3 regions of the Paenibacillus sp. JNU01 genome follow, and region 2 is predicted to be linked to each of the others. Evidence: riboswitches for the same ligand, from Rfam matches in the RefSeq annotation. Region 2 holds a riboswitch; each other region holds the start of a gene.
What was found. A riboswitch is a leader RNA that binds a small molecule or an ion and turns the genes downstream of it on or off. The one in region 2 is predicted to bind cyclic di-AMP.
Positions count from the first base shown of each region.

Region 1: another riboswitch for cyclic di-AMP. It lies ahead of NLBNIHML_RS27770 (C40 family peptidase); the one in region 2 lies ahead of NLBNIHML_RS17565 (resuscitation-promoting factor).
Region 3: another riboswitch for cyclic di-AMP. It lies ahead of NLBNIHML_RS03785 (C40 family peptidase); the one in region 2 lies ahead of NLBNIHML_RS17565 (resuscitation-promoting factor).

Region 1 is NZ_CP169723.1:6,296,459-6,306,446, forward strand. Features, by position in the region: gene NLBNIHML_RS27730 (hypothetical protein) at 1-806, shown strand, start outside; gene NLBNIHML_RS27735 (GNAT family N-acetyltransferase) at 912-1,460, shown strand; gene NLBNIHML_RS27740 (glycosyltransferase family 4 protein) at 1,870-3,000, shown strand; gene NLBNIHML_RS27745 (YkvI family membrane protein) at 3,133-4,188, opposite strand; gene NLBNIHML_RS27750 (xanthine phosphoribosyltransferase) at 4,393-4,974, shown strand; gene NLBNIHML_RS27755 (hypothetical protein) at 5,072-5,401, shown strand; gene NLBNIHML_RS27760 (hypothetical protein) at 5,521-5,739, shown strand; gene NLBNIHML_RS27765 (carboxymuconolactone decarboxylase family protein) at 5,881-6,210, shown strand; gene NLBNIHML_RS27770 (C40 family peptidase) at 6,310-6,774, opposite strand; cyclic di-AMP (ydaO/yuaA leader) riboswitch at 6,780-6,911, opposite strand; gene pelA (pectate lyase) at 7,330-8,292, shown strand; tRNA gene NLBNIHML_RS27780 (tRNA-Leu) at 8,456-8,540, shown strand; gene NLBNIHML_RS27785 (carbohydrate-binding protein) at 8,633-9,058, opposite strand; partial or broken gene xynC (glucuronoarabinoxylan endo-1,4-beta-xylanase XynC) at 9,059-9,988, opposite strand, start outside.
Region 2 is NZ_CP169723.1:4,051,160-4,061,147, forward strand. Features, by position in the region: gene rsmI (16S rRNA (cytidine(1402)-2'-O)-methyltransferase) at 1-382, shown strand, start outside; gene NLBNIHML_RS17550 (AbrB/MazE/SpoVT family DNA-binding domain-containing protein) at 588-842, opposite strand; gene NLBNIHML_RS17555 (HD domain-containing protein) at 1,160-2,437, shown strand; gene NLBNIHML_RS17560 (TatD family hydrolase) at 2,771-3,541, shown strand; cyclic di-AMP (ydaO/yuaA leader) riboswitch at 3,783-4,036, shown strand; gene NLBNIHML_RS17565 (resuscitation-promoting factor) at 4,308-5,492, shown strand; gene rnmV (ribonuclease M5) at 5,648-6,193, shown strand; gene rsmA (16S rRNA (adenine(1518)-N(6)/adenine(1519)-N(6))-dimethyltransferase RsmA) at 6,198-7,100, shown strand; gene yabG (sporulation peptidase YabG) at 7,160-8,056, shown strand; gene veg (biofilm formation stimulator Veg) at 8,210-8,485, shown strand; gene NLBNIHML_RS17590 (small, acid-soluble spore protein, alpha/beta type) at 8,734-8,910, shown strand; gene ispE (4-(cytidine 5'-diphospho)-2-C-methyl-D-erythritol kinase) at 9,060-9,914, shown strand.
Region 3 is NZ_CP169723.1:932,445-942,432, reverse strand. Features, by position in the region: gene NLBNIHML_RS03795 (sensor histidine kinase) at 1-701, shown strand, start outside; gene NLBNIHML_RS03790 (response regulator transcription factor) at 791-1,498, shown strand; cyclic di-AMP (ydaO/yuaA leader) riboswitch at 1,664-1,797, shown strand; gene NLBNIHML_RS03785 (C40 family peptidase) at 1,803-2,276, shown strand; gene asnB (asparagine synthase (glutamine-hydrolyzing)) at 2,487-4,382, shown strand; gene NLBNIHML_RS03775 (multicopper oxidase family protein) at 4,677-6,266, opposite strand; gene NLBNIHML_RS03770 (metal-sensitive transcriptional regulator) at 6,416-6,736, shown strand; gene NLBNIHML_RS03765 (cation transporter) at 7,048-7,251, shown strand; gene NLBNIHML_RS03760 (glutaredoxin family protein) at 7,299-7,535, shown strand; gene NLBNIHML_RS03755 (four-helix bundle copper-binding protein) at 7,717-8,046, shown strand; gene NLBNIHML_RS03750 (cation transporter) at 8,303-8,500, shown strand; gene NLBNIHML_RS03745 (heavy metal translocating P-type ATPase) at 8,571-9,988, shown strand, end outside.

The DNA.
Region 1 (9,988 bases), 2.2 Mb from region 2:
ATTATGAAGTGCTGGTTAGTTGCGGCTCATTGCACTCAGTTCTGCATAAGCCTGAGTCAGATACGATGTGGCCGTCTGAGGATATGAATCATCACGATGGCAGCTATGACGATATAGACAGCAGTGAAAGTAAGGTAATTCCTGTTTCACAAGCCGAATCGTTTACATATGAAGATCGGGATCAGGTTCTGGAGATGGAAATGGTAAGCGCAGGACGCAGCATATCCACCTATATATTCAATGATGTCGAAGGACAGGAGCTTGCAGAAGCTTCTCTAAAACAATATGGCGCTGATGTCCAAGGTGAAATACACTGGTATGACGAGCCGGAAGAGAACCAATTGGAAGCCGCAGCAGAGTTGCTGGTCAGAGAGCTGGATGAGGACATCATCGATACGATTACGATCCGCATGTGGCATCAGGGGAATGAACTCGAGACGTTAGAGTGGATACATCGCGATTTCTCCGAGGAATTTGAGGATCTGGATGAATCCGATCAGGATGAGCTGGAAGCTGCTGAAGAAGCATGTTATGTCATGCTGAAACGTAAGGACCGGGAGTTCCGGGTGTATGAGCTATTTCTTCAGGAACGAGGTGGGTTGCCTGTCGGAACAGCAACAATAGACACCTCTCAATCCGATCTGACGGGATACATTGATTACGAGGTTCCTGGAACCAGTGTGCAGCGAAAGAGCCTGGTCGAAGTGTTGATGCAGGAGTTGGACAAGGAGATGGAGTTTGATACCCTTCATCTTACGATGTTGTATCGAAATCAGATTATTGATGAAGCCAGAATAGATGGGTAAAAGGCAACTGCCTTTTACCTTTTTTTGTTCTCATTTTGACGAAAAATTCATTTCCCGGTATAGTACCATTAGTTTAATAGAGCTCAGGAAGCGGAGGAGAACAATATGCACTCATTCAGGATCAGTAGCGAATATATTAACGATGGTTTTCAAGCGGTTCAGGCGAAGCCCGAAGATACGGAGGATGTGATGTCGCTGTTGGTGGAGACAGCCGAATGGTTACAGGGCCAAGGTTCTACCCAATGGAACGCTTTGCTTCAAGGTGAAGATTCACATGATACGGCAGGGGCAATTCGGCGCGGGGATGTGTTTGTATTTAAAAAAGGAGCTGACGTAGCGGGAATGGTCATCCTTATGGTTCAGCCAAGCCCGTGGGATATTCACCTCTGGGGTTCAAAAGCTTACGCCGAGGATGGCGCAATCTATCTGCATCGGCTGGCGATCCGAAGAAAATATGCCCAGAGCGGTCTGGGACGAGCAATATTGGAATGGTCCAGCAGCGGCATACACTTTGAAGGCAAACATACGGTTCGTTTGGACTGCGGAGCCGACAACGCAACGTTAAACGCCTTTTACGCGCGGAACGGGTATACTTTTCTGGGAGAGACTGATGGTTACAGTACATATGAGAAGCCGGTGGAGCTCCTGAGCTGAGCATGATGACTGTTCTCTGATTTTAATTTTAATTATTATCAAATATATATTGATGACAACTGCAAGTGGTTGACTGCTGGTTTGGTTTAAAGCTTTTGCTTCTGAGCGTCGTGTTTCATGAATATGTTGTATATACGAGTGATAACAAAAGCTTATCAAGTTCTGCTTAAATCGCGTGGTTTGAATAGCAAGATTTTGCTGTGTCTATCGTAATATAGATGTTCCGGCTGTCCTATGTCATAATGGATAACAGAGCCGTATCAGAGAAAACAAATGAATGAATGTGCATGCAATATAGGATGGGTAATTGAGAGAGATTCTCATTTTGTATCTTTACTGAACATATGTTCTGGTATATCATGAATGAAGATGTATGGAAAGAACGTAAGTAGAAAGGGGGAAACTAACAGTGAGATTGCTGCAGGCGCTTTTCTTTCCTCCGGAGCAGCCCGGAGGTGTATCCTCTATGATTCCTTATATGCAAGAGAGATTTACAACCCCAAGGTGGGAAATGGATCTGTTCTCGTTGCCGAAGCGGATTCGCAACAAGGGCAGGGAGGAAGTTCATTTCGAAACGTTTGACTGGACTGAATATCAGGATAGTCCTGTTGTCCAAAAATATATTCAAACTTATCGTGATTATCTATGGTGGACCAAGTTGCGTATTCAGAAGCCCTATGATCTGATTCATGCTCACCATCCCATTGCCGGACTTGCGATGAAAACGGTCTTCCCGGATACACCTCTCATTCAGACGATTCACTCCAGTTATGAACGAGAATTAATCCTTAATGGACGCATTGAAACGGACGGACCGGAGCATCAATTCCTGCTTGCGATATATGGTGAACTGGAACATCAGGCAGAGCGTCTCTTGACGGTGTCAGACTCGTTCCGTCGTTATCTGGCTCCCTACGTGAAGGAACCTGATGTCATCGGTGTGATTCCCAATGGATTTGATGAGAAGCGCTTTAAGCCGATTCCTCATGATAATGCGATACCACAGCTAGTGACGGTATGTCGGCTTGTTCCGGCGAAAGGATTGGATATTCTTTTCAAAGCCTGTGCGGAACTCAAGGGCAGAGGTCATGATTATGTGTTACATATTATTGGAGATGGACCGATTCGTCCTGATCTGGAAGAATTGGCGCAGCGATTAGGGATCTATAATGAGACCATTTTCTATGGTTACACACTGCACCCTGAGGAATTCATGCCATTCTTTGATATTTTTGTACTTCCTTCACGAGCAGAGGCATTTGGTTCCGTTTTCGCTGAAGCGGCGCTGAGTTGTCTTGCCCTTGTGGGTACGGATGTAGGTGGAATACCCGAACAGATCGAGAATGGTAGCAATGGGTTGCTTGTACCGGCAGAAGATCCTTTTGCACTGGCTGAAGCGCTTGAAAAGGTGATGCTTGATCCGGCATATCGTTATGAACTTGCCCGTTCAGCATGTGAAAAAGCCAAAACACATTACTCGCTCGGCAGATCAGTCAATGAGCTGAAGAAGATGTATCTACAGTTTCCCAGCAAGACCTAAAAGAGAGAACAAAAAGTGCGAGCCGCTGTGCTAAACAGCGGCTTTTTTTTCATGCAAAAGGTGTGCGCATGAGTGATGAATTGTGGTTATGAAGCAAACGTATGCACATATTCATGAAGTACATAAGCATGTTTATATATTTTTGCGTCCACGAAATGTACCCCAGCGGTTTAATACCAATTTGGCTGCCCAGAACAGTGCCATACTTCCGAAGATAGGGTAAAGGATAGATAGCAGAGAACTGAATCCAAACTGACTGAGTGAGTAACAGAGCAGCATAATGGTTAATGTAATGAAACGGGGATGAACGCGTATATGTTGTCTGAGTTGCAAGGTCATGCCATAGATATCCGCAACAAACGTACTGAATATTTCCATAAAAATAAGGGATACATATACAGATTGTACTGCCCATCCAAGTTGAAAGGCGATGCTGCCCATCGGAATTTCGAATTGGATGATGCCGGGCATCTGTGCCGACATGGCAAAATGGGCTGCCATTAGCATGAAACCTACGCCAATTCCACCCAATACTCCGCCCCACTTCAGCACATTCCGACTACGAATCTGGTTCCCTACAGGCACCAGAACAGCTTGAGCTAAAGCCAGATTAAATGAAGTGTACAACAGTGGAGACAGCCATACTTGAATAGGATTTGAGTCTGTCGTCAGTGTGATGAATCGGGAAGCTCCCGGATGATGGATGGTACTTGTGATCATGAGCAGAGATAACAGGAGCATCATAGGCACGACAATGCTATTCATTTGAAGGATAGCTTGGATGCCCCGACCGAGAAGCAGATATGTCCCTACAAGTGTGACGATTAGACCGGTCTGATAATGCAAACCGAGATGTTCGACAAAAACGGAACCTGCTCCGGCAAGCATGACACTGTTCACGCCAATGAGAATGAGAAGGGTCACCCAAGTGATCCATTTGCCCGCCTTGTGGCCGAATAAATGTTTGTTCAGATCCTCATAAGAGCGGGATCCGGTATCGTGGGCGATCAGCATCATTTTGGTACCTAACCAGACAAAGAGCATGGTGGATAAGCCTATGGTGACGGTGGCCCATTTGCCATACTGGGTAAAAAACTGCAAAATTTCCTGCCCTGTAGCGAAGCCGGCTCCGACCACCGTTCCGATGTATGTAAATGCGATCTGCAGCACCCGAAATGCCTGTTTCATGTGTTTCCCCTCTCAGGACCCTGTATAGTTTGGACATGCGGGTACCATGGTACAAGGTATGCTTGACCCACGAAAGTCATGACAATCGATCATGAGCTTTGGCTTGAATCGCGTCTGAAGGACAGCGTCCAGGCAATTTCGCTTGAACTTATAGATAGATATATGATACTTTTACCTCATAGGATAGGCTTGGGAGGTCAAATCATGGAATTATTGAAACAACGAATTTTACAAGAGGGTGTTGTCATCTCGGATCAAGTATTGAAGCTGGATGGTCTGTTGAACCACCAGATTGATCCTGCATTAACGATGGAGATGGGGCGTGAGTTCGCTGCCCGTTTTCGTGAAAGTGGAGTGACCCGTGTAATCACGGTAGAATCCTCGGGGATTCCGGTTGCGTTTGCCGCGGCCTATGAACTTGGGGTGCCACTTGTATTCGCCCGTCGCAAAAAAACACTTCTAGCTGATCCTGATGCTTACTGTGAACGCGTACCGTCCTTTACCAAAGGAATTGTAACTGACATTATGGTATCTCGCGAGTTCATTCATGAGAATGACCGTATTTTGTTCATTGATGATATTATTGCCAATGGAGATGCCGCTCGTGGCGTCATCAAAATCATTGAGCGTTCCGGTGCGGAACTCGTCGGATTCGGTGTTGTGGTAGAGAAATGTTTCCAGGCAGGGGCACGAACGATTCGTGAACAGGGGATTCCGGTGGAAGCCTTGGTACGCATTCGTTCCCTGAACGATGGGACGGTACAATTTGACGATAACGAAATGTGACATTTTAAAGGAATAGGGCCTATTTTTTGAACTATGCCTTTGCATGGCCGCTAATTTCATTTATAATGGGGTTATGTTAGGGAGAGGAGGCAACACCATGGGGAACCAACCGGCAACAGAACAATTCTTTAATGATAAGCTGGCGGAATCGAAAGTTCATTTTGAACGTGCCCTGGATTGTAAACATACGGAATTCGATGACCTTTATCCCTATATGATTGAACATCCTCAATTTTTCTGGTACAAACGCTATGTTGCCTGGTCAGAATTACTGACAATTGTAGGCTTATGCGAAGAGTTGTCCTTCTCTTGGAAAGAACAATTTACACCGCATCAAGTGGAGTACCTTGAAGAACGTGTGATGTCCGCCAAAGTGCTTGATTTTTGGTTCGAGAAGAACGACAGCAAAGAGCACGCGCAGCGGTAACTTTCAGTCGGGACATAATTTCGAATGACATGACAGTCCAATACAGTCACGTGAGACCTAAATGACTTTTCATTTAGGTCTCTTTTTGTAAATAAATTTGGAATATAGGAGCCATGAACATGATTAGTGATACAGAATTGGACGCCCTGCGTCTGTCAGGTGAGAAAGTCAGAGTAGTACGGGACGAGCTGGAATCGAACGATGTAACCGGGATTGTCGTTGCCTGGGATGGCGAGCAGGTACTTATCCGTCGTCAGAATCGACGTGTCGTCAAGTTGGATCGTGGTTACCGCTATCAGTTGTTCAGCGAACCCCGGCAAAGTCCACTTGGTGAGTAACAACGATCATTATGTCAGAAGTATGAGCGTACAAATGTTTGGAATTACCATGATTTCTTGGCATAATTGACTCACTCGTGAGAGAAGATAGGTACAGTGAAGAAATTCTGTAACTATAGCCGAGAGGGTGTGCTGCAAGACATGACATTGATGAATGATAAAGTTCATGCCTACAAGGATCAGATTGGAGCATTAAGTGATGTGCTGCCAGGTGTGGTGAAGTCGTATCATGAGTTTACCGGAGAATGCTTCCAACCTGGGGCGATTGATGCGAAGACCAAACAGCTCATCGCGCTTGGTATTGGCTTGTTCGCCAACAATGAGGTATGTACCTTCTATCATGTAGAAGAAGCACGTGCCAAGGGCGCTACAGATCAGGAGATTATGGAGACCGTTGCTGTGGCCGGAGCTGTAGGAGGCGGACATGCCCTGTCCCAAGGCGCGATGCGAGTGCAGAAGGCGCTGCATTAAGTGTAAGATGGAGGTAGTCCAAGGACTGTCCTCCTAAAGAGGAAATCAAACAAAAGAGGAGGTTCCGGTTGATCCGGAGCCTCCTCTTTGATATTATACCTACATTTTCCCTAACATTTTATCGTACATAAACTGTCCAGTTACCCGACGTGCTGTTACGTAACGATCATTGAAATAAGGATTGCTCATTTTGGTGATGCTTACCCCTTTGCTGCTGGATGCATGTGCAAATTGTCCGCCGCCGATATAAACACCTGTATGTGAAATGCCTTTGCCTGTTGTGTTAAAGAACACCAGATCACCTGTCCGAACATTGCTCTTGGCTACTGGAGTACCTGCTTTGGCTTGCTGTTGCGAAGTACGTGGCAATTCAATGCTGTATTTATTGAAAATATATCTCATAAACCCGGAACAGTCGAACCCGGCCAGAGTCGTGCCACCCCACTTGTAAGGAATACCTGTCATGTTGTTCACTACGGAGTTAATACTGCTTGCCTCTGTGCTTGTTGCCCCGGATGTAAATAGTACAGCCGCTCCAAAAATGGAGATAATCAGTTTTTTCAAAATCAATGTTCTCCCTTCGATGCCTACGGAGTTAGCTAAGGGTTCGGTAGAAGGTTCCCTATATTTCCTATGTATAAGAATAATTCACCCAAAATGGTTCCCCCGTTTTCAAACCTGAAACTCGGCAATGAATAATTAAGTTTTTGTAACTATTTGAAACTATATTGCATAAATGCGTAATTGTCAAACCCTTTTAAACCCCTTCGTAATACCTCAATGTTAGCGGAATTAACGATTTTATATGAAAGAAGGCGTCAAGTTTGGGTATCATTGATGACAAAAACGTCATTATTGATTCGTTTGAGACGAAATTGGATAAATAAATAAGTTTGTCATGAGTTAAAAGAACTATCCGTTATGTAGAATTTAAGAGATTATATTCATTAAGTTGCATATATTGACAATAATTGATTTTTTGCATATCATCTGATTATCCAATCCACATATTGGATAAAAATAGATTTTATTATGTTATATATTTAAATTAAGGAGGTTTAAGGACGGGCATTATAGGTAAGGTAGAATTGTGGATGTTATTACAATGAACATGGGAGAGTGTTACATTTGAAAGCAAAGAAAATAGTTACTTTTGTCCTGGCATGCGCCATGGTGTTCTCAACAGTTGGAATTGCAGTTCTACCTGTAGGGACGGTATCTGCTGCTGATGCATCGGGTACTACAGCGAGTATTTCAGATATTTTGAAGAACCAACTGCCGGATGGAGGTTGGAGAAAAGATTATAAACAAACAAGTGGAGAGTGGGCGAAGTCCACGATTGACAACAAGGCTACATATTCAGAAATTAGAAGATTGGCGAAGGAATTTAAAAAGACGAATGATCCACGCTACTCCACAGCTGCAATCAAAGGAATCAACTTTTTGATCAATATGCAGTATTCAAACGGCGGATGGCCACAAGTCTACCAAAGCTCTGGATATCACAAGCATATTACCTACAATGATGATGCAATGATTAATGTAATGATCATGCTCGATGAAGTAGCAACACGCAAAGGTGATTTCTCATTTATCGACAGTACACTTGCTAATCGCAGTAAAAATTCAGTTGCCAAAGGTGTGGAGGCGATTCTGAATACTCAGGTCGTCTCAGGCGGGAAGCTTACAGCATGGGGACAACAACATGATTCCAGTTCCCTTAAACCAGCGAGCGCAAGAATCTACGAAGTACCATCGCTGACAGCTGGAGAGAGTGTAACGATTGTTAAATTTCTGAAAACAAGGCCTGCTACCGCTAAAATTACCGCATCCATTAAAGGAGCAGAGGACTGGTTTAACAAGGTGAAAATTACGGGTTACAAGTATGAAAGGGCAAATGGTGATAGCAAGATTATCGCTGATTCCAAAGCAGCACCGATCTGGGCACGCTTCTATGAAATAGGAACGGATAGACCCATTTTCATTGGACGAGACGGGGTAGTTAAATACAAATTGAGTGACATTGATAAAGAAAGAAGAGGCGGTTATGCCTGGTATGGCAATTGGCCTTCCAAGCTGTAGTATGACTCCTTTTTGATGAACCAAATGATTAGTTGAAGGTAAAGCCCGAATGGACAAGCATGTCTGGTTCGGGCTTTCATGTTATTATTTTCAGTGTTGACATGATAGATTGGGCATGATATATTATTTCTTGTCGCCGAGATTAATCACGGAGATATAATATGCGGTCGTGGCGGAATTGGCAGACGCGCACGGTTCAGGTCCGTGTGGGCTAACCCCCCGTGGAGGTTCGAGTCCTCTCGACCGCATCGAATAAAAAGACTCCTCAAGCTAACGCATGAGGAGTCTTTTTTTGTTTGCATTTTTTGATATTATCCTAACATCAACTATACGGAATGTTTTATTGTGCTGCGGTAACATTAATGCTGTCAATATTCGGTCCTTCCGTTCCCGTTGTAACCACTTTCAAGGTATTGGTCCCGGTGTTCATGGGAACTTGTATTGTTTTTTCAACCCAAGTGGACCAGCTTCCCGTTGCTGGAAAGGGCTCATTGCTGATAACTTTGGTTCCGTTAACAAAAATGTCGAGGTTACGTGTTCCACTTTCCAGCGCATAACGAAACTTTACATTTTTGGTGCCAGTAATCGTATTGTTAATAGCGTTCCATTGAATGGTTGAACCAGTCATTGCATTGAAGTTGACATACCCGGAGCCTGTGTAACCGGGGTAGATCGTTTCAATGGCAGCTTCCGTAAGTGTTGTTCCGGTCTCTGCTTCATAAGTAGTGCCGCTGCCTGTATTTCCACCGTTATTCCCACCAGTAATGTTGGCAACAAATGTTGTTACGCTCTGAGCGGGGAGTTGTGCCGTGAAGGCTCCATTGGATACGGTAAGCGAGGCCCCGCTTGCCAGGTTGCGACTGCTGTCCGTAACCCATGAGGACACCGTGGAGGCATTACCATTCTGCAGAACGAATTTTTGGCTTGTGGCCGAAGTTCCACGGTTAATTGCCACGACGACTACTTTATTATCCCCTTTATAGGCTGAGACAAATGTGTTCGTATCCGGATTTTTCGTTGCATCGACTCGCAGGTAGCCAGGACGTACAAATTTGGAGAAATGGGCCATATTATATCCGCGTTTGCTTATGGTACCATCTTCTTTCATCGGACCATACTGTCTGCGGATGTACCACCACACATAGGCCTGGAAATCACCTTCCACCATGGCATTGTGCATGTGATAGGAAACCTCCAGTGCTTCAGGCCAGCGGTCTGCTGAGTTGTTGTCACTGTTCGGAACATATACCTCAGTCATCCACAGTTCTTTACCGGCTCCTTTTTGCTTAAAGAGAGGATAGGCAAAGTTCGAAATCTGGGTTCCATACGTATGTGCTCCCAGAATGTCCATGTTGGCAAGTGCCTGCGGATCATTCAGGATTGGATCGGATATGTTCTTCAAGTACTGGAAGGATTCAGGTGCCATGACTTTGGTACCTTGAATGGACCCGGCATTTTCTTTCATGAAACGAAGAATTTCTTGTGGAGTCCACCAGGTCCAGTCATGCGCGTAATCCGGTTCATTTTGCACAGAAATGGCATACAGATCTACGCCGTTATTTTTCATATAGGTTACAAAGTCATTCAGATGTTGCGCATATGCGGCATATTTGTCGTATTTCAAACGTTTGGCATTGGTATCTCCATTACGGTTGAACGTTTCCACCATGCTGCTCGGAGGATTCCACGGGGAGGC
Region 2 (9,988 bases):
CAACGGGACTTTGTTATTTTATGAATCACCTCACCGTATTCGGAAAACATTAGTCCACCTCGAAGAAATTCTGGGTGATCGCTCCATTGTCCTGGCTCGTGAACTAACCAAGCGTCATGAGGAATTCGCAAGGGGTACTGTGAAGGAATGCATAGACTGGCTTGAAGAGCATCCACCTCTTGGCGAGTACTGTTTGCTGGTGGAAGGTATTAAGGAAGAGGAGCGTAAGGCTGAGCGCGAAGCATGGTGGCAGCTGATGTCACTTGCGGATCATGTCAGCCATTATGAGGGTGAAGGATATAACCGCAAAGATGCGATGAAAAAAACGGCAACGGATCGTGGTCTGACGAAGCGGGATGTATATAATGCGTTAATCGAGTAGCCAATCTAACTCAATATCTTCTGTTATGGGGAACATAACCTGAAAAGGACCTTATATTCAACATTCATGTAGTTTTTGGGTAATAGAACCCATAACAGGGCAAAAAAATACCTTCCGCGGTGGGGTTCACACCGGGAAGGCTATTAAGGAATATTAAAAAGGTTAGAAATAACAATTTAGATAAGTCCAGTATACCTGGTTTTTCTTATTTTGTCACAGGTGCAGGGATTTCGGAAATACATTCGTTACAAACAATTTTACCTTTGAAGTAAGTAACGTTCTCTGCATTACCACAGAAGATACAAGCAGGCTCATATTTTTTCAACATGATGCGCTCGCCGTCAACATAGATTTCCAGAGCATCTTTTTCACCAATACCGAGCGTACGGCGCAATTCGATTGGAATAACTACCCGTCCCAGTTCGTCCACTTTTCTTACAATACCTGTTGATTTCATCATTATAATCAGTGCTCCTCTCAGCTAACTATCATTGTCATTATTCGACATTATTTTATGTTTTATGATACTCATCATACCAACGATTCCCAAAACAGTCAACCTTAAAATTAGCTTAAAATTAAGGCTGTTTTTCACAAGGTTACTGGTGGTAAGGGATTGGCAGCCTTTTTTCGCATTTAAACAACAATGCCAAGTTTGTCGATTTGGAAAACGACAAAACTACCTTATTCGACAAAGTTCGTCATAACGTGTCGAATCTTAGGTGAATCGTGGAGCTCAAAGCGTTAATATAAAAGAAATTAAAGGAGTGAATCGACATGGAACAACGACTAACGGAAGAGAAAGTATTCAAAGATCCGGTACATAATTATATCCACGTGCAAGATCCGGTTATATGGCAGTTAATTAACACCCCGGAATTTCAGCGTTTACGCCGGATTCGCCAACTCGGTACTTCTTACCTTACTTTTCACGGAGCAGAGCATAGCCGGTTCTCACATTCACTAGGTGTTTATGAAATTACACGCAAGATCATTTCTCAATTTGAAAGAAGTCATTATTCAGATTGGCCGAAAGAAGAAAAGATTGTAGCTCTGTGTGCAGCTCTGCTTCATGATCTCGGGCATGGTCCATTCTCTCACTCCATCGAGGAAGCTTTTGACATGAATCACGAAGATTGGACTTGTCGCATTATTACAGGTGATACCGAAGTAGGGGCGATCTTAAGACGGTATGCTCCTGATTTTCCTGAGAAAGTGGCATCTGTCATTCAAAAAACGTACGAAAAGCCGATTGTGGTGAACTTGGTGACCAGCCCGCTTGATGCAGACCGAATGGACTATTTGCTTAGGGATGCTTATTTTACAGGTGTAAATTACGGCACGATTGACCTTGATCGCATCCTTCGAATGCTGCGTCCCTATCATGGACGAATTGTAGTCAAGGAGTCAGGCATGCATGCTGTGGAGGATTACCTCATGTCTAGGTATCAGATGTATTGGCAGATTTACTTCCATCCGGTAACTCGTAGTTCTGAAATTCTATTGCGGCAAATATTCAAGCGAGCAAAAACACTCATACAGCATGATTTTCAATTTCGCTTCATGATTGATCCACTCCCTCAATTATTTGCAGGAGAATTATCCGTAGATGAATATTTGCAGTTGGATGAAGCATTAATTCAGACGGCATTTACACAGTGGCGAAAGGAGGACGATACTGTTCTGAGTGAGTTATGCGAACGTTTTATGGATCGCAAGTTATATAAGTATGTAGAGCTTGAACAGGTCGACTTGACAATAATAGAAGAGATTCGGGAAGCTTTTGTACAGGCAGGCCTTGATCCCGAATATGATCTTGAAATTGATTTTCCTTCCGATAATCCGTATGATGTTTTTCGTCCGGATGAATCCACGGATAAGCAGATTCTTCTTCTGGATCGACAGGACAATTTACGTGAGTTGTCAGAAGTATCTGACATTGTCCGTTCCATCAGCGGGCTTCACCGGGGGAAACATCATTTGTATTACCCGCAAAACAAGGTGGATGCGATTATTCATGAATTACCGTCACATATACGCCCCTATTTCTTGTAATCGTGTGGGTATAATCCAATGAAGAATTTAGATATCAAAAGACTTTCAAAAAGAGCTATTTTTCATGATACAGTAATCTGCTTTAATGGGGAGTATATGTAGATCGACATAATTTTGTAAATGAAAGTAGGCAAAGTTAGCACAATCAGCAATATGTAGATCAGAATATCCTTATATCTTCTATATATTGTAGTTGTGAAGAAACAAACGTAATGATGTAATATACAGATTGCCCAAAATGTTTTATGTATGAGTCATTGAAAAATTTGAATTTCACCAATTAAATTTTTAAAAGAAGATAGTCGTTATTTCGACATGAAGGGAGATACAGACATGATGCTGTTCGACACACATACACATCTGGATGCACCACAATTCGACGAGGACCGCGAGGAGATGATTCAGCGTGCTGTGGATGCAGGAGTTGGTCGCATGATCAACATTGGCTTTAACCGGGAGACAATTCCAACGACAATGAAACTCGCTGAAACGTATGACTTTATATATGCAGCTGTAGGTTGGCATCCCGTAGATGCGATCACAATGCAGGAAGGGGATTTGGAGTGGATTGCATCTTTATGTAAGCATGAAAAAGTGGTGGCAATCGGTGAGATTGGATTGGATTATCACTGGGATACTTCACCGAAGGAAATACAGCATCGCGTATTACGACAACAAATTGCCTTGGCGCGTGAAGTGAACATGCCGATTGTCATCCATAATCGGGATGCACATGAGGATATCATAAGAATTTTGCGTGAAGAGAAGGCGAGTGAAGTTGGTGGTGTGATGCATTCGTTCTCGGGCAGCTGGGAAACAGCAAAAAGTTGTCTCGATATGGGTTTCCATCTCTCCTTCGGAGGACCGATTACATTCAAAAACGCAAAGCAACCCAAAGAGGTGCTGGCGAAGGTTCCGATGGACCGATTTTTCATTGAAACCGATGCTCCGTATTTGACACCTCACCCTTATCGCGGGAAACGAAATGAGACAGCGCATGTACGTCTGGTTGCAGAGGCAGCTGCGGAAATTAAAGGCATTTCGGTGGAGGAAATTGCTGCAATAACCACCAAAAATGCCATGGAACGATTTGGAATTCGTTAAAAAAACGAGCAAATGAGGTGAAAAAGGCAGGTAAGCGGAGTTAATTTGCCCTTTGATCCAAATAAATCAAGAATATTACAATATTTTAACCAAATATTCAGAAAAACGTACTTGATCAACGCTTTACAACATGCATCAAAACAGGATATCATCTTTTCAGTGAATTGTTGTGCGGAAAATTGGACAGATGTTCGGGGGATGAACAAAGGGACACTTTCCGATGAAACAACATTACTTTCATGAATCAGTCTCGCTGAGTCTCCGTTAACGGAGAGCGGGGGAACCAATAGGGCTTAAACATCGGTGTATTTGGCCGATGCGCAACGTTCGCTGACCCAAAAGCAGCGAAGGGAACTGCGAAGCCGTATTTGATTTCTTCTTTGGGTCTCGGGGTGAATTCAAGGGCGTCCGCCATGAGCGGGGGACCCAAGATAGGGCGGCTCTCTTTCGCCCGAACCCGACAGCTAACCTCGCAAGCGGAAAAAGAGAGGCAACCTCGTGCATGAATTTCCGATATTCAAAATCATTCGGAAGCCACGAAAGAGTTCCTCTTACACTCTTTCTTTGGCTTTTTTGTTTTTGAATAAAAGAAATGTTGTCATCATACGGTAGGTATTCAGGAGGATGACATCATGTTGCGAAGATTGATTCATGGTGCAGAACCGATCAGTTGGTCCGATCTGTGTTCTGTAGAAAATTTGGTATAGTCACGTCAAAGACATCATGCGTTACTTTAGACGGCGAGGCTATGAAGGAGGACGGAGAAGTGGGCACATTCCAACCAGAAGAGACCCATGAGTCACGATCATCCAGTAAGTCTTTCGCGTTGCGGTGGAAGCATGAGAACATGCGTCAAATGGCATTGATCGCGATTTTCTCAATTGCGCTTACAATCATGATCTTGTTAGTCGTTTACGGTCAGGCCGGGAAACAAATTTCACTGGTTATTGATGGCAAAGCTCAGGTGGTAGAGACTCGTACAGGAATGCTTCAGGAAATGCTGGAGGAGCAGTCGATCACAGTCAGCCCTCACGACAAGGTATCCATGTCCATGAACGGGGCGATTACAGATGGAGACCGAATCGTTATTGAGCGGGCCGTTCCAGTTAACATTACGGCAGACGGAGACACCAAGACTCTGTATACAACGGATTCATCCGTAGAAGATGCAATTCAAAAATCAGGTATTCAAGTTGAAAGTAATGATAAGGTGTATCCAGCGCTTGGAACTGCGATCAAAGCAGATATGAAGATCCGTGTAGTGCGCGTAACAAAGCGTACAGTGGATGTAGAACAACCAATCGCTTACAAAGTAATTAAAACGGCTGACCCTAGCTTGTACAAAGGGGATAACCGTGTCGTTGTGAACGGCAAAGAAGGCACACTTGTACAGCACATCGAAAAGGTATTTCAGGATGGAGAATTGGTCTCCAAAAAAATGGTCGGCAAATCTGTCGCGAATAATCGTGTAGATAAAGTGATTGCTGTCGGCACCAAAGCAAAACCTGTTGTGAAAAAACCAGAGATTCAGACCGTATCAGCTCAAACTTCAACAACGAAGAAGGCTACAACAACGAACTCGAAGAAAACATCTGCCTCGGGCAGCAAAGTGATTACCGTATCCGGGACTTCTTTTAAATACTCCAAAGTACTTAAGAATGTATCCATGACTGCCTACTCTTCCGAAGAGCCTGGCATTGGAACCAAAACAGCTTCCGGTACTCGTGTAACGGAAGGGCGCACCATCGCGGTTGATCCCAAAGTCATTCCAATTGGCTGGTGGGTATATATCGAAGGTCTGGGATTCCGTCGTGCGGAAGATACAGGCGGTGCCATTAAAGGCAACAAAATTGACGTATATTATGACAGTGTGAAGCATGCCCTGAATTTTGGACGCAAGAAAGGCAAGACGGTCTACGTGATCGGTCCGGTGAAGCCGGAAGCGAACTAAAATCGTTTTACTTTGAAATGGGAATGCTATAAAATAGTTGCATGAATAATTCATGCGGAATATGCGGCGGAGGGGTCTGAATTCAGTCTCCCCCGCCGTTTGGCAGAGAAGAGGATATTCCTCTTCTTTTTGCGTTAGAAAGGAAGAAATGGAACATGATAAAAGAAGTCATTGTGGTGGAAGGCCGTGATGATACGGTAGCCATCCGTCGGGCCGTGGAAGCCGATACCATAGAAACAGGTGGATCAGCCATTAACCAACGCATTCTGAAGCGGATTGCGCTTGCTCAGGAGAGACGGGGAGTCATTGTACTGACAGATCCGGATCATGCTGGCGAACGCATTCGTAAAATCATTGCGAATAAGGTGCCTGGTTGCAAACATGCTTTCATTCCGGAAGCCGATGCCACACGCAAAGGGGATATTGGGGTGGAGAATGCCTCACCGGAGGCGATCCGTCATGCTCTGGCACGCGTACATACTTCATACGAAGGCGCTCCTAGCCTGATCGATTGGGAGGACCTGATCGCGGCAGGACTTATTGTGCATCCGCAGGCTGCTGCACGTCGCATGGAGATGGGCAATCTGCTGGGTATCGGATATTGTAACGGTAAGCAGTTCCACAAACGTCTCGGTGTATTTCAGATTACACGGGAAGAGTTCTCTACAGCATTAGCGCAAATTGAACGTGAAGGATTGTGAGAATATGAAGGATATGGAAGAGACGATAGAAATTGCAACGCCCAAGCGAACCAAAGAAATTATTCAAAGACACGGATTCTCATTTAAGAAAAGTCTAGGTCAGAACTTTTTGATCGATCAAAATATACTGAACAAAATTGTTAATGCAGCCGATTTGGACGAGTCCAAGGGCGCTTTAGAGATCGGACCGGGTATTGGAGCCCTTACGGAACGATTGGCCCGGGTAGCGGGTCCTGTCACAGCCGTAGAGATTGATCAGCGCTTGATTCCCATTCTGGGAGAAGTGATGCAGCCTTATCCGAATGTACGTGTGCATCATGGTGATGTGCTGAAGCTTGATCTGGCTGAACTGTTCCAAAGCGATTTTGCATCGGTGGACAAAGTCAGTGTTGTGGCTAACCTGCCTTATTATGTAACGACTCCAATTATGATGAAACTGTTGGAAGAGAAGCTGCCAGTGGACAGCATTGTTGTCATGATCCAAAAAGAAGTGGCTGAACGCATGGCTGCTGCACCAGGATCGAAAGACTACGGCAGTCTGAGCATCGCAGTTCAGTACTACAGTATTCCTGAGCTTGTGTGTATTGTGCCACCGACGGTCTTCATTCCCCAACCTAATGTGGAATCAGCTGTCATTAAGCTGAAGGTTCGTGAGCAACCACCAGTTGAGATTCCCGATGAAGCACACTACTTCGAAGTGGTACAGGCTTCTTTTGCCCAACGGAGAAAAACAATCTCGAACAACCTGAAGGCACGTTTCTTCACAAAGGAGAACCGGGAACAGGCAGACATTCTGCTGGAGCAGGCAGGTATCCAACCATCCCGACGCGGAGAGACGTTAAGTCTGCAGGAGTATGCTACACTCAGCACCGTAATGTGGGAAGCAGGGGTACGCGCAGCATTATAAAATTCGAATGAACCAAACCGGGTCTCTGCCCATACGATGGGGTAGAGGTGATTACGTTGATGAATATCGGAGACTTGGTCGTTCGGAAGTCATACGGCGGCGATGTGACTTTTCGGGTGGAAGGCCTTCAGTTGGATGCTGCGGTCATTAAAGGGACTGAGTTCCGGCTGCTTGCCGATTCCCCAGTGGACGATTTGATACAGGTTCCTTACGAACCGCAAAGCGCCAAGACCAGACAGGCGCATATTAAAGCACATCAGACCCTTTCCCGCCTGCAACAGATTCGTATGGAACAGGCTGAGCGGAATCGTGAAGGTCTGGTACAGGACTGGTCTGCTCAACAGGAGCCGGCTTATTTTGAAATGCCGGGAAAGGTGCTTCATCTGGATGGTGATCCGAACTATTTGAAAAAAAGTATGGATCTCTATGAGCAACTTCGTGTTCCCGCAGAGGGACAATACGTTCATGAATCGGCAATGGCAGATACCTTATACCGTTTATTACCCAAAGTACGTCCAGATATCGTGGTCATTACGGGTCATGACGGGGTGTTAAAGACACGTCAGCCCTATGACTTATATAGTCTTGGTAGTTATAAGAACTCGCAAAATTTTGTGGCGGCCATTCAGGTGGCCAGACAATATGAACGCCATCTGGATGCACTCACTATTGTGGCAGGGGCCTGTCAGTCCCATTTTGAGGCACTGCTGCGCGCTGGAGCGAACTTTGCCAGTTCTCCAGGCAGAATCCTCATTCATGCACTTGACCCGGTCTACGTGGCAGCCAAGGCTTCCTTCACATCGGTACGGGAAACGGTCAACATGAATGATGTGCTGCACAATACGATCAGTGGTAGCCAAGGTGTGGGTGGTGTAGAGACACGGGGGAGCTACCGGGTAGGCCTGCCGGGGCTGAATGATTTATCTACGCTAAAAGTGAACCCGTCGGCAGTCTGATGTAGGCCATTTAAAGTCCCAATTTGGGGCTTTTTTTGTTTGCAAAAAAATTCATTGACAACAACTTTTTGATGCTGATATAATAATTAGTTTTGATTTGACAATGACTGTAAAATCCGGTATAATGGACAAGAAAAGAGGTGGTCGTCGACAATGGCTAAAAACACGCTGTTGGATATCAAACGCAATCTCGATGCACATATTGGTCAGAAGATTATGCTGCGGGCTAATGGTGGCCGCCGTAAGACCATTGAGCGTACGGGTGTATTGGAAGAAACGTACCCTTCTGTTTTTATTGTTAAGCTTGATGAAGAGCAAGAAACCTTCAAGCGAGTATCTTATAGTTATGCGGATATACTTACGGAATCGGTGGAAGTCATGGTTTTTGACCCGGGCAGCCAGACGCATAGCTCCTATATGGAGACGTAAGTATCGTTGTACAGGCGATTCGCCCCTTGGGTGGATCGCTTTTTTATGTCTACAAAATCACCCATTTATCTTCTAAGGTAACCCATACATACGCAGGAATGAGTGAGGGGTGGTCGCGGCATACTATATGGACAGGTGAAGGGCAGTTTCTTAAGCAATGAAGGAAACTTCAATTGGCCTGATGCAAGATGTCCAAAACGTGAACGAACTCATTACATTATGATGGATACTTTGGAGGAGGATGGTTCATGAGTCGCAGAAGAAGAAGTGTCATGTCCGAGGATCTGAAGAATGAGCTCGCGAAAGACCTGGGCTTCTATGATACGGTCCAACAGGAAGGTTGGGGTGGAATCAAAGCCAAGGATGCAGGAAACATGGTGAAAAGAGCCATTCAACTTGCTGAGCAGGCTGCCCGCAAATCTTAATCCGGTTCAAGCAGATTGAAAAGTGGGGAAATCCGTCAGGGACAACCCCGCTTTTTCCCCTTAGATGCGGAATAGAAATGACTTGACAGCCCCATTTTGATATAATATGTTAAGTTGTCTTAGGGAAAAGGTGAGGACGGGTGAACGCCTTGAAAATTTACGAAAAAGCGCCTGCTAAAATTAATTTGATGCTGGACGTTTTACATAAAAGAAGCGATGGATTCCATGAAGTTGAAATGATCATGACCATGGTCGATCTTGCTGATCGGCTGGAAATGTCGGAGCTGCCGCGAGATACCATTTTCATCTCTAGTCAGGCGGGTTATATCCCGCTGGACGAGAAGAATCTGGCTTTCCAGGCAGCCAGACTGATTAAGGAGCGCTATAACGTACGTACGGGCGTCCATATTCATCTGGATAAAAAGATTCCAGTTGCAGCCGGCCTTGCCGGAGGCAGCAGCGATGCAGCAGCAGCTCTGCGTGGATTGAACCGTCTGTGGAGATTGAATATACCGGATCACGAACTGCAGGAGCTTGGAGCTGAACTCGGTTCGGATGTTCCATTCTGTATCACAGGAGGGACTGCACTCGCTACAGGCCGTGGTGAGAAGTTGACTCCCATTCCTAATCCGCCGCAATGTTGGGTAATTCTGGCCAAGCCTCCAATCAATGTGTCTACAGCCGATGTATACGGACGGTTCCGCAGTGACAAGATTGTTCGTCATCCGAGTGCGGCTAAAATGGAACAGGCGATTCGCAACCAATCCTTTACGGAAGTCTGTGACCAGATGGGCAATGTGCTTGAAGATGTAACGTTGAAGCTGTATCCGGAAGTTCAGCATCTGAAGGATGCCATGATTCGGTTGGGCGCAGACGGTGTGTTGATGTCTGGTAGTGGTCCAACGGTATTTGGACTGGTCTCCAAAGAATCCAAGGTTGCCCGGATATACAATGGCCTGCGTGGTTTCTGTAAAGAAGTGTACGCTGTACGTATGTTGACATGAAATTCGCTTTTATAATGTACAAACACGTATAAAGGTGGTATATTTTTAAATAATTATTCGGATTTAGATGTTTC
Region 3 (9,988 bases), 3.1 Mb from region 2:
CGGAGTTCTTTGCCAACGTCTCTCATGAATTGAAAACACCCATTACTTATATGGAAGGGTATGCAGACATATTGGCTAAAGATCTTGTGGAAAATGATGAAGAAAAGAAAAAATATCTACAAATCATTTCTGAGGAAGCACGACGTTTAAATGTAATCATAAATGATCTCTTTGAATTGTCTAAGATGGAAGAAGGTAAAATTGACTTGAAACTGATGTCTGTAGAACCCACTTCGATTATTCAAAGGTCTATAGATAAGGTTCAATTAAAAGCCCAAGAAAAAGATCTTACGATTCGAAGTAAGTTGAGTCCCGTACCCCATATTTTTGTAGACTCTAACCGACTGGAACAGATTATTTTGAATCTATTGGATAATGCCATTCGTTACACAGCCGAGGGGTATATTCAAGTTTCTTTAACTTCTGAATTAGAAGGGGTTGTAATAAGCATTTGCGATACGGGACCCGGAATTTCAACAGAAGAACTTCCCAATATATTTGAACGTTTTTACCGGGTTGAGAAATCCAGATCCCGGGCATATGGAGGAACAGGACTGGGGCTGTCCATTGTTCAAAGTCTTGTTTTACAACAAGGAGGAACAATTCATGTGGAAAGTAAAATTGGAGAGGGGACGCAATTTAAAGTGATGTTCCCGTCCATCACCTCTTCTTCATTAAAATCACACAGCTTCAAAATATAATATGTGAAACAAATGAGCTAATGATCGTTCAAATTTACGGTCAGAAACCGCATATTACTAAAGATTAATGAAATGGATGGGATGACCATATGAATAAATTGAAAGCATTAGTTATTGATGACGAATGGAACATGAGAAATCTGTTGCGAATTTATTTAACTAAAGAGGGTTTTGATATTACGGAAGCTCATAATGGAACCGAAGGACTGTCCTATCTTCAGAAAAATTCGTATCATGTCATTTTATTAGACGTTATGATGCCGGATATGGATGGATGGCATCTTTGTGAAAAAATCAGATCGTTTACTGAAACACCTATATTGATGCTTACAGCTCGAGGGGATGTGAAGGATAAGGTACATGGGTTAGGTGTCGGTGCTGATGATTATATGGTGAAACCTGTAAATTCTGATGAACTCATTGCTCGCTTGTTTGCGCTTGTTCGACGCTCTTCACAGTCTTTAAGCCTTAAAGAAATCGGTAAAAAAATCATGTATACTGACATGATTATTTATCCAGATCGAAGACAGGTTATGGTACTCGACACAAATCTGGATTTGACCCAAAAAGAACTTGATATATTGCTTATATTGGCCGAGAATCCACAAAGAGTTTTCTCTAGAGATGAAATCATTGAACGTCTCTGGGGAAGTGACTTTTTTGGGGATAACCGAGTCGTAGACACCCATGTGAAAAATATCCGGGAGAAGTTGCAGTTGGCTGGATTGGAACAGAACCCCATTCAAACGGTTTGGGGCATAGGGTATAAGTGGTTGTATAGTGTAGAGGAGCCTTGAACTTATAACTAGAATTCGGCAATACAAAAAGAACATGTGCTAAGAAGCGATCGCTCCCTAACTTCAGCAGGAGACGGTCGTTTCTTTTTTAGAATAAGATATACGAGAATTCCACATTAAATCCACACAATTTAACAATATAATACTCTATAGGTTACAAATATTTAACTATTTTTGCCGAATTTCGTATTGAAAACGGGGGAACCATTTGTTGGGTGAATTATTCTTGTAAGAAAAGAATATAGGGAGCCTTTAACCGAATCCTTAAGCTAACTCCGTAGGCATCTAAGGGAGGAACAAAAGTTTGAAGAAAGTCATTTTATCGGTTCTTGGAGCAGCAGTTTTATTTACCTCCACAGCAACAGGTGCATTTGCTAGTCAGGCAAAGCTAACAGAAGAAATAAAAGAAGTGGTTGGAACGCCATACCTTTATGGTGGGACAACAACATCTGGTTTTGATTGTTCCGGTTTTATCCTGTATGTTTTTAATAAGTTTAAACTAGATTTGCCGCGCACCTCTAGTATGCAAGCAGCAAAGGGATCGTTTGTAGAGAAAGAAGAATTACGCCCAGGGGATCTCGTTTTCTTCAATACGAATGGTCGCAGCATTTCACATGCGGGAATTTATGTAGGTAACAATCAATTTGCACATTCATCAAGCAGTAAGGGTGTTCGAATTAGTAGCTTATCTGAAAGTTATTATAAAACCAAATATGTAACAGCTCGTAGAGTGGTTAGCGAGCAGAACTATCTTAAAATGGTTAACGATAGTCATTAAAATGGACAAGCCCGTGGGTAATTCACGGGTTTGTCCATTTTGTTTAGCAACTTGCCTCGAACAGATAGAACCATTCTCCAGTGAACTAAACTAATAAATAAGTAAATAACTTATCTAAACTGTGATTTATGATATGGACGGTAATCTTTCACAGATTCCACATACATAAAAGCTAAACTAATCTTATATTGATTAGAGGAGAATAGCCCTATGTGTGGATTTGTAAGTTTATATAACAAATATCGTATGCCAGTAGATGCAAACATTCTGCAACATATGACCGACTCCATAGCTCATCGTGGCCCAGATGATGAAGGGATATATATCCATGATCATATCGGTCTGGGTTTTAGGAGACTAAGTATACTGGATATTGAGCACGGGGCACAGCCCATGACCAATGAGAACAAAGATATTTGGTTGGTATTCAATGGAGAGATTTATAATTATAAAGAGTTGAGGGATTGGTTGAGTCAGAAGGGGTATACATTTTATACAGATTCCGATACCGAAGTATTACTGAGGCTTTATGAGGACGTTGGAATTAAATGTGTCAACTATTTACGAGGCATGTTTGGGTTCACCATATGGGATCAAAGGAGTGATCTTTTATTTGCGGCACGGGATCATTTCGGAATCAAGCCTGTTTATTACAGTGAGACCGCCTCCGGATACATGATTGGCTCTGAAATTAAAACGTTGCTGGCTTCAGGTAGGATTGATAGGGAAGTGGATGAAAATGCTCTTTATCAGTATCTCACATTTCAATATGTACCTGAACCTCTAACGATGTTCAAAGAGATCCATAAACTGAAAGCAGGCCATTATTTGATTGTACAGAATAATGGAATGACCATCAGACCGTATTACGAAGTGAAGTTTGAGCCCCATGAAAGTAGGTCGTATTCCGATTTAGTAGAGGAAACACGATCAGTAATAACGGAATCTGTTCGTATTCATAAGAACTCAGATGTCCCTAGGGGAGCATTCTTATCGGGTGGTATTGATTCAAGCAGTTTAGTTGGTTTACTTCATCGCTTGGAGCCAACCCAAACATTCAGCGTTGGATTTGATATGCCGGGCTATAGTGAATTGGATGATGCTAGGAAGACAGCAGCCTATTTAGGGACTGAGCATCATGAAATTCGGATTAATGCCCGCGACTATATAGATATACTACCTTCTCTAATATGGCATATGGATGAGCCAGTAGCAGACCCATCAGCCGTGGGTCTCTACTTTGTATCGAAGTTGGCTAGTCAGCATGTTAAGATGGCATTTTCAGGTGAAGGTGCAGATGAATTTTTTGGTGGCTACAACATTTATCGGGAACCCTATGCTCTCCGCATGTTTCAGGGTCTTCCAGGTCCATGGAGAAGTCTTGCAGGACATCTTGGAAGATTAATGCCTACCGGCATGAAAGGCAAAGGATTCTTGGAAAGAGGGAGTCTTATTCTGCAAGAACGTTACTTTGGAAATGCGAAGATTTTTATGGATCATGAAAAAAGTAAGGTATTAGCACCATGGTTATCGGAGCAGGGAGTATGTAAACCAACCCAGCAGGTGACTAAGCCACTTTATGAACAAGCGAAGTTATATGATGAAGTCACACAGATGCAGTATATTGATATTCATACGTGGCTACGTGGGAATATCCTAATGAAAGCAGACAAAATGTCGATGGCAAATTCCTTGGAACTTCGCGTTCCCTTTGTAGATACCAAAGTATTTGAATTAGCTGCTACCATCCCTACAAAGTATAAAGTTACACCCACAGCAACTAAATTATTACTCCGTGATGCTATGAAAGATGTGGTTCCACCTGATGTACAGCAACGAAAAAAATTAGGTTTTCCTGTCCCAACGAGAGTATGGTTAAAAAGTGAATGGTATTCATGGGCTAGGAATCTGATTATGACAGCAGACGTAGATCAATGGATCAATAAAACGTATGTATTGCAGCTACTTGAGATCCATAAGGAAGGGAAATTGGATGCAAGCCGTAAATTGTGGACCATTCTTGTATTTATCTTATGGCATCAAATATATATTGAAGATCGTGCGTATTCCTTTTCAGGTCCATCTTCCAATAGAATGATATTGTAATAAAAAAGTCAGTAACGTCGCCAATATAGTTCTGAAATATCGTCCCCTCGGATTAGAGTTCATTTTAATGAGTTCTCTATACCTGGGGGATTTTGGTATGCTAGCTAATAGAAGAGAATGATATGCATTTAAGCGGAACAGTATCGCTTTTTTACAATTAAGGTGTTTCTAAAAAAATGCGGCAACCAATCCTCGGTTACATTCCGGGAAAGATCGCCGCATTATAATTTCTTCTGTTTATCTTTTAACGTATTATTAGCAGATCTTAATAAAGAGTAAATCAATGCTACTTATTTATTCCGCTACGTTCTCCACACTCGGATCAGGTGTATAGTTACTTTCATAATCTGTATACATGACTTCCGTTACCATTCCCGCGGAAGCATGATGCAAGTCATGGCAATGGAACATCCAATTTCCAGGGTTATCGGCTTCAAAAGCAACAACATAAGTTTCCCCTGGTTTAACATTTAGTGTATCTTTTATGATCGTTGATCCCTGATAGGATTGACCATTTTTACTTAGCACTTGGAAAAACTGTCCATGGAGATGCATAGGATGGTCATCCGTTTTGGACTGATTCACAAAAGTAACTTTGACCTTGTCACCTTTCTGGACTTTTATGACATCTGTATCCGGAAATACCTTTTCGTTTATGGTGTACACCATTTCTCCATCTTTCATTTCTGTATTTAAATTCATTGTCACGTTTTGATCAAATATCTGATTCAACGAAAATAATGAATCTGACATGTTACCATACTTTTCGAAGTCAAACACAGGAAGCGTAGCTGAAGCATTGGAATTGTCATTTTGAACTTTTGAACCTTCGTATTGGATAACGGCTTTCATATTTTGTTTCGGCGACTCAATTCCATGTTCTTCAAGTAGCCAGGAGCCTGGATTATCCGCTGTAAATTCAATATCATAACGTTCTCCAGGAGCTATAGAAAGTAATTGATCTTTTATCATCTCGGGTTCATTTATGGGCTGTCCATCCGACGCTATTACTTTAAAATTGTGGCCATGTAAGTGCATTTGATGACTGATGTATCCTGCATTAATTAAGCGAATTCTAACTTTATCGCCCTCTTTAACCATGAGTTTATCAATGGCAGTACCTGATTTCCCGTTTATCGTGTATAGGTCATACATGCTCATATCATGTCCGCCCATACCCGTAGTGTTCTCGTCCATGTTCATATCCGATCCGGACATATTCATTTCATTATGATTCATCTCTTTCATACCCATATTGTCGGAATCACTCGTATTCATGTCGCTGGAACTCATCCATTCATCTAACATGAGAGTATAGTCCCGGTCATAGTCATTTTTCAGTTCCTCAACAACAAGGGAACCGTACAAGCCTTTATCCACTTGGTTTACACTGTCTTGATGAGAATGATACCAATAGGTACCTGGTACATTAGCTTTGAACGTATACGTAAATGTTTTACCTGGTTCAACGGCATCTTGTGTAACGCCAGGAATGCCATCCATGTTATTCGGAACGGGGTAGCCGTGCCAATGAATGGAGACAGGCTGATTCAACTCATTTTTTAGATTGATTTTTACGTTGTCTCCAACCTTTACACGGATTTGAGGTCCGGGGACAGAATTGTTGAAAGTCCAAACAGGTAATATCTTACCTTTGGAAACTTCAAGATTGCTCTCTTGTGCGGTGATCGTAAATTCTTTGCCATTTACCACTGGAGTACTAGATGTGAATTTCACAGGACTGGAACCAGCCGAAGTAGGATTATTCGTGTTTGAATGATCCATTCCTTCCATTGCATTATTTTTAATCGCATTAGTACATCCCGTAGCGAGAATAGCTAAAGAACCAATTACGATAAACCTCTTTAAAAGCATCAATTTCATATTCTTTCCTCCACCGTTTTGTATTTGATTGGTAATAACGATAATAGTATAGAAAATATATGTAGAAATAATGTAGATGAATTTCATTTTGTATAGTATAGGGGGGCTATAGTATAATATAAGATAAAATAATGAGGAGTGATCGGAAAATGGGAGACCTAATTCAAGAGCATGAGTCATGCAACACGGAAGAACGCAGGAGCCATCATTCTGAGAAAACAAAGAATAATTTAATTAACCGACTTAACAGAATTGAAGGACAAGTTAGAGGGCTAAAAGGATTAATCGAAAAAGATACCTATTGTGATAATGTGCTGAATCAGATCTCTTCAGTCCAATCGGCTTTGAACGGTGTTGGAAAACTTTTGTTAGAGCATCACATGAAAAGCTGTGTAATTGAACGAATTCAGGAAGGTGAAAACGAAGTTATAGATGAATTGTTAGTGACCATAAATAAATTAATCAAATAGTGCTGTAAACAAAAGAGGGTTTGCAAAAACTCTTTTTTTGTTTACAGCTAAATACTTTGACAAATATAGTGAGGGGGGGTATGGTATTAATGAAGGAGGTGATGTACATTAAAAGTCATTCATTTGGACAATATAGGATGAAGTTAATGGTCCAATGACAAACAATCATTGAGGCCTAATGCTCCTATCCGCTGCAGGTGCACTTAATGGAGTCAACAAAGCATATTGAAGTAGTGAATGAATTAATCAAAAGAGTTCATGCCTCAATGAAATAACATATATTTAAACTCAATTAAAGGGGAGTATGAAAAATGGAAAATGTTACACTAAAAGTAAAAGGTATGTCATGTGGGCATTGTGTAAATTCAATTGAAGGTGCCTTAAATCAAATAGGCGTAGAAGGAAAAGTAATTCTCGCGGAAGGTAAGGTTGAAGTTAAATTTGACGAAACCAAACTAGAGTTTTCGGATATTAAAGAAGCAATTGAAAATCAAGGCTACGACATAGTCGAATAACATGATCTTCTTGAATCATTACTTCAAGTTAGAAGAAGGTGAAGCGTATGCATGTCGAGGTATTTACAACGCCAACTTGTGAAGATTGCAAAAATTTCAAAAAATTCTTAAATGATCATCAAATACCGTATACAGAGTTTAGTATAGCTGATCATCCAGAAAATGCTGTCCTTCTGCGCGAACGAACAGGTAAAAATTTGGTCCCTACAATTTTCATTGAAGGTAAAGTTTATTTCGGATTTGTCTTCAATCGTCAAGAAATTGAAAAAACACTTCTTGGATAAGAACCCTAAATGATATTTCGGTTCACTCCATCGATTGTGAAATGTGCACAGAATTATCCTCTTTCACACTCTAGAGTAGTAGATTATCTTCTGAAATGCCGCCATGAATAGAAATTTCTATATGGGGTAAATATAGAATAAGGGACTACCCTACTACTTTAGATACGAGAGGAGAATTATAATGTCACATCAAAAGTACAAAGAGTGTATTGAAGAGTGTTTAAAATGTATGGTTGCATGTAATCATTGTTATGTTTCTTGTTTAGATGAGGAGCATATTGGAATGATGAAAGAATGTATTCGCTTGGATCGTGAATGTGCGGATATCTGTGAATTTGCCGCTCATGCCATGTCGATCAATAGCAAATATGTTAAAGAGATATGTCTTGCTTGCGCAGACGCTTGTGAAGCTTGTGGGAACGAATGTAAAAAACATGATCATGAGCATTGTCAACAATGTGCAGAAGCGTGTTTTGCTTGTGCAAAAATGTGTCGTGAAATGGCCGCTTAATAAAAGAAATGTAGCACAGAAGGAGTTTTCTCAGAATCAGTTCATAAATTCTGAGAGAACTCCTTTTATTAAATTCCTAAGAAATAATTCGAATTTTGAAAAGGAAGAATAACATAATTACATATCAACAATAAAATGGGCTTAAAATTTTCGGGTATTGCGCTTGACAAAATATAGGGTAGGGGGGTATTCTTTATACATGAAGTGAAGTTAATATTACTGAAATAAAAATCTCATATATAAGGAGAAGTGAATTATGAAAAATGAAGTGTTAAATGTGAATGGCATGTCTTGTGTACATTGTGTCAACTCAATCGAAGGTGCTTTGAAATCGCTCGGTGTTCAAGGGAATGTTAATCTTGAAAATGGCACTGTTACCGTAGTATATGATGAAAATAAGGTGACTCTAGAGACCATTAAAGAGGCTATTGAAGAGCAAGGATATGAAGTCTAAAAGGTGAGGTGTATATATAGTGTCAACAATTGAAGAGAAAAAATCACAAACATCAATTCAACTCTCAGGTATGACTTGTGCTGCTTGTGCTTTAAAAATTGAGAAGGTTTTGAACAAGCTGGAAGGTGTATCAGAAGCTAACGTAAACTTTGCGATGGAAAAAGCGACAGTAACATATGACCCAAGTAAAGTCGACATCGGTAAGATGGAAGCAAGCATTGAGAAGCTTGGCTACAGTACAGTTAAGGAAGCCGTTGATTTGGAACTTGTCGGTATGACTTGTGCGGCTTGTGCCTTAAAAATCGAGAAGACTCTGAATAAGTTACCTGGCGTAAGCACGGCCACCGTAAATTTCGCCATGGAAGTTGCTCATGTCGAATATAATCCGGCAGATGTTTCTGTGACTGATATGCAAAAGAGAGTAGAGAAACTCGGCTATCAAGCTGTACCGAAACAGGAACAAAGCGACCCAGCTGAACGTCGACAAAAAGAATTATCAAAACAAAAAAGAAAACTTCTTATTTCTGCGATTTTATCGTTTCCCTTACTCTGGGCAATGGTAAGTCACTTTTCATTTACTTCGTGGGTATGGTTACCAGATCTCTTTATGAATCCATGGTTCCAATTGGCATTAGCAACGCCAGTTCAATTTTATATCGGAAGACCCTTCTATATTGGTGCATATAAAGCTTTACGCAATGGCAGTGCAAACATGGACGTTCTTGTTTCATTAGGGACCTCAGCTGCTTATTTTTACAGTCTGTATTTAACCATCGTTTGGGCAATTGAAGGCGGTAGCGTACATCATGGACCTGCGATGTACTATGAGACAAGTGCCGTGTTGATTACCTTAGTGGTTATGGGGAAACTGTTCGAATCCCTGGCAAAAGGACGTACGTCAGAAGCTATTAAATCCCTAATGGGACTTCAAGCCAAGACGGCGATAGTTGTCCGAGAAGATCAAGAATTGACCATTCCCGTGGAAGAAGTGATTGTAGGTGATGTTGTAATTGTTCGACCAGGGAGTAAAGTGCCTGTGGATGGGGAAGTTCTGGAAGGACTCTCGTCTGTGGATGAATCGATGCTTACTGGTGAAAGTCTCCCTGTAGAAAAAAAAGTGGGGGATGCTGTTATCGGAGCAACCATGAACAAAAACGGTGTGCTTCGAATGAAAGCAACAAAAATAGGTAAAGAAACAGCTCTTGCACAAATTATTAAAGTTGTCGAGGAAGCGCAAGGATCAAAAGCTCCTATTCAACGGGTAGCAGACGTCATCTCAGGGATTTTTGTGCCGATTGTTGTAGGAGTCGCTGTAGTGGCATTCTTGGTATGGTACTTCGGAGTAACACCGGGTGATTTTGCTGGTTCTTTAGAAAAAGCAATTGCCATTCTGGTTATTGCTTGTCCTTGTGCACTTGGGCTTGCTACACCAACCTCCATTATGGCTGGTTCTGGACGTGCAGCTGAACTTGGAATCTTGTTTAAAGG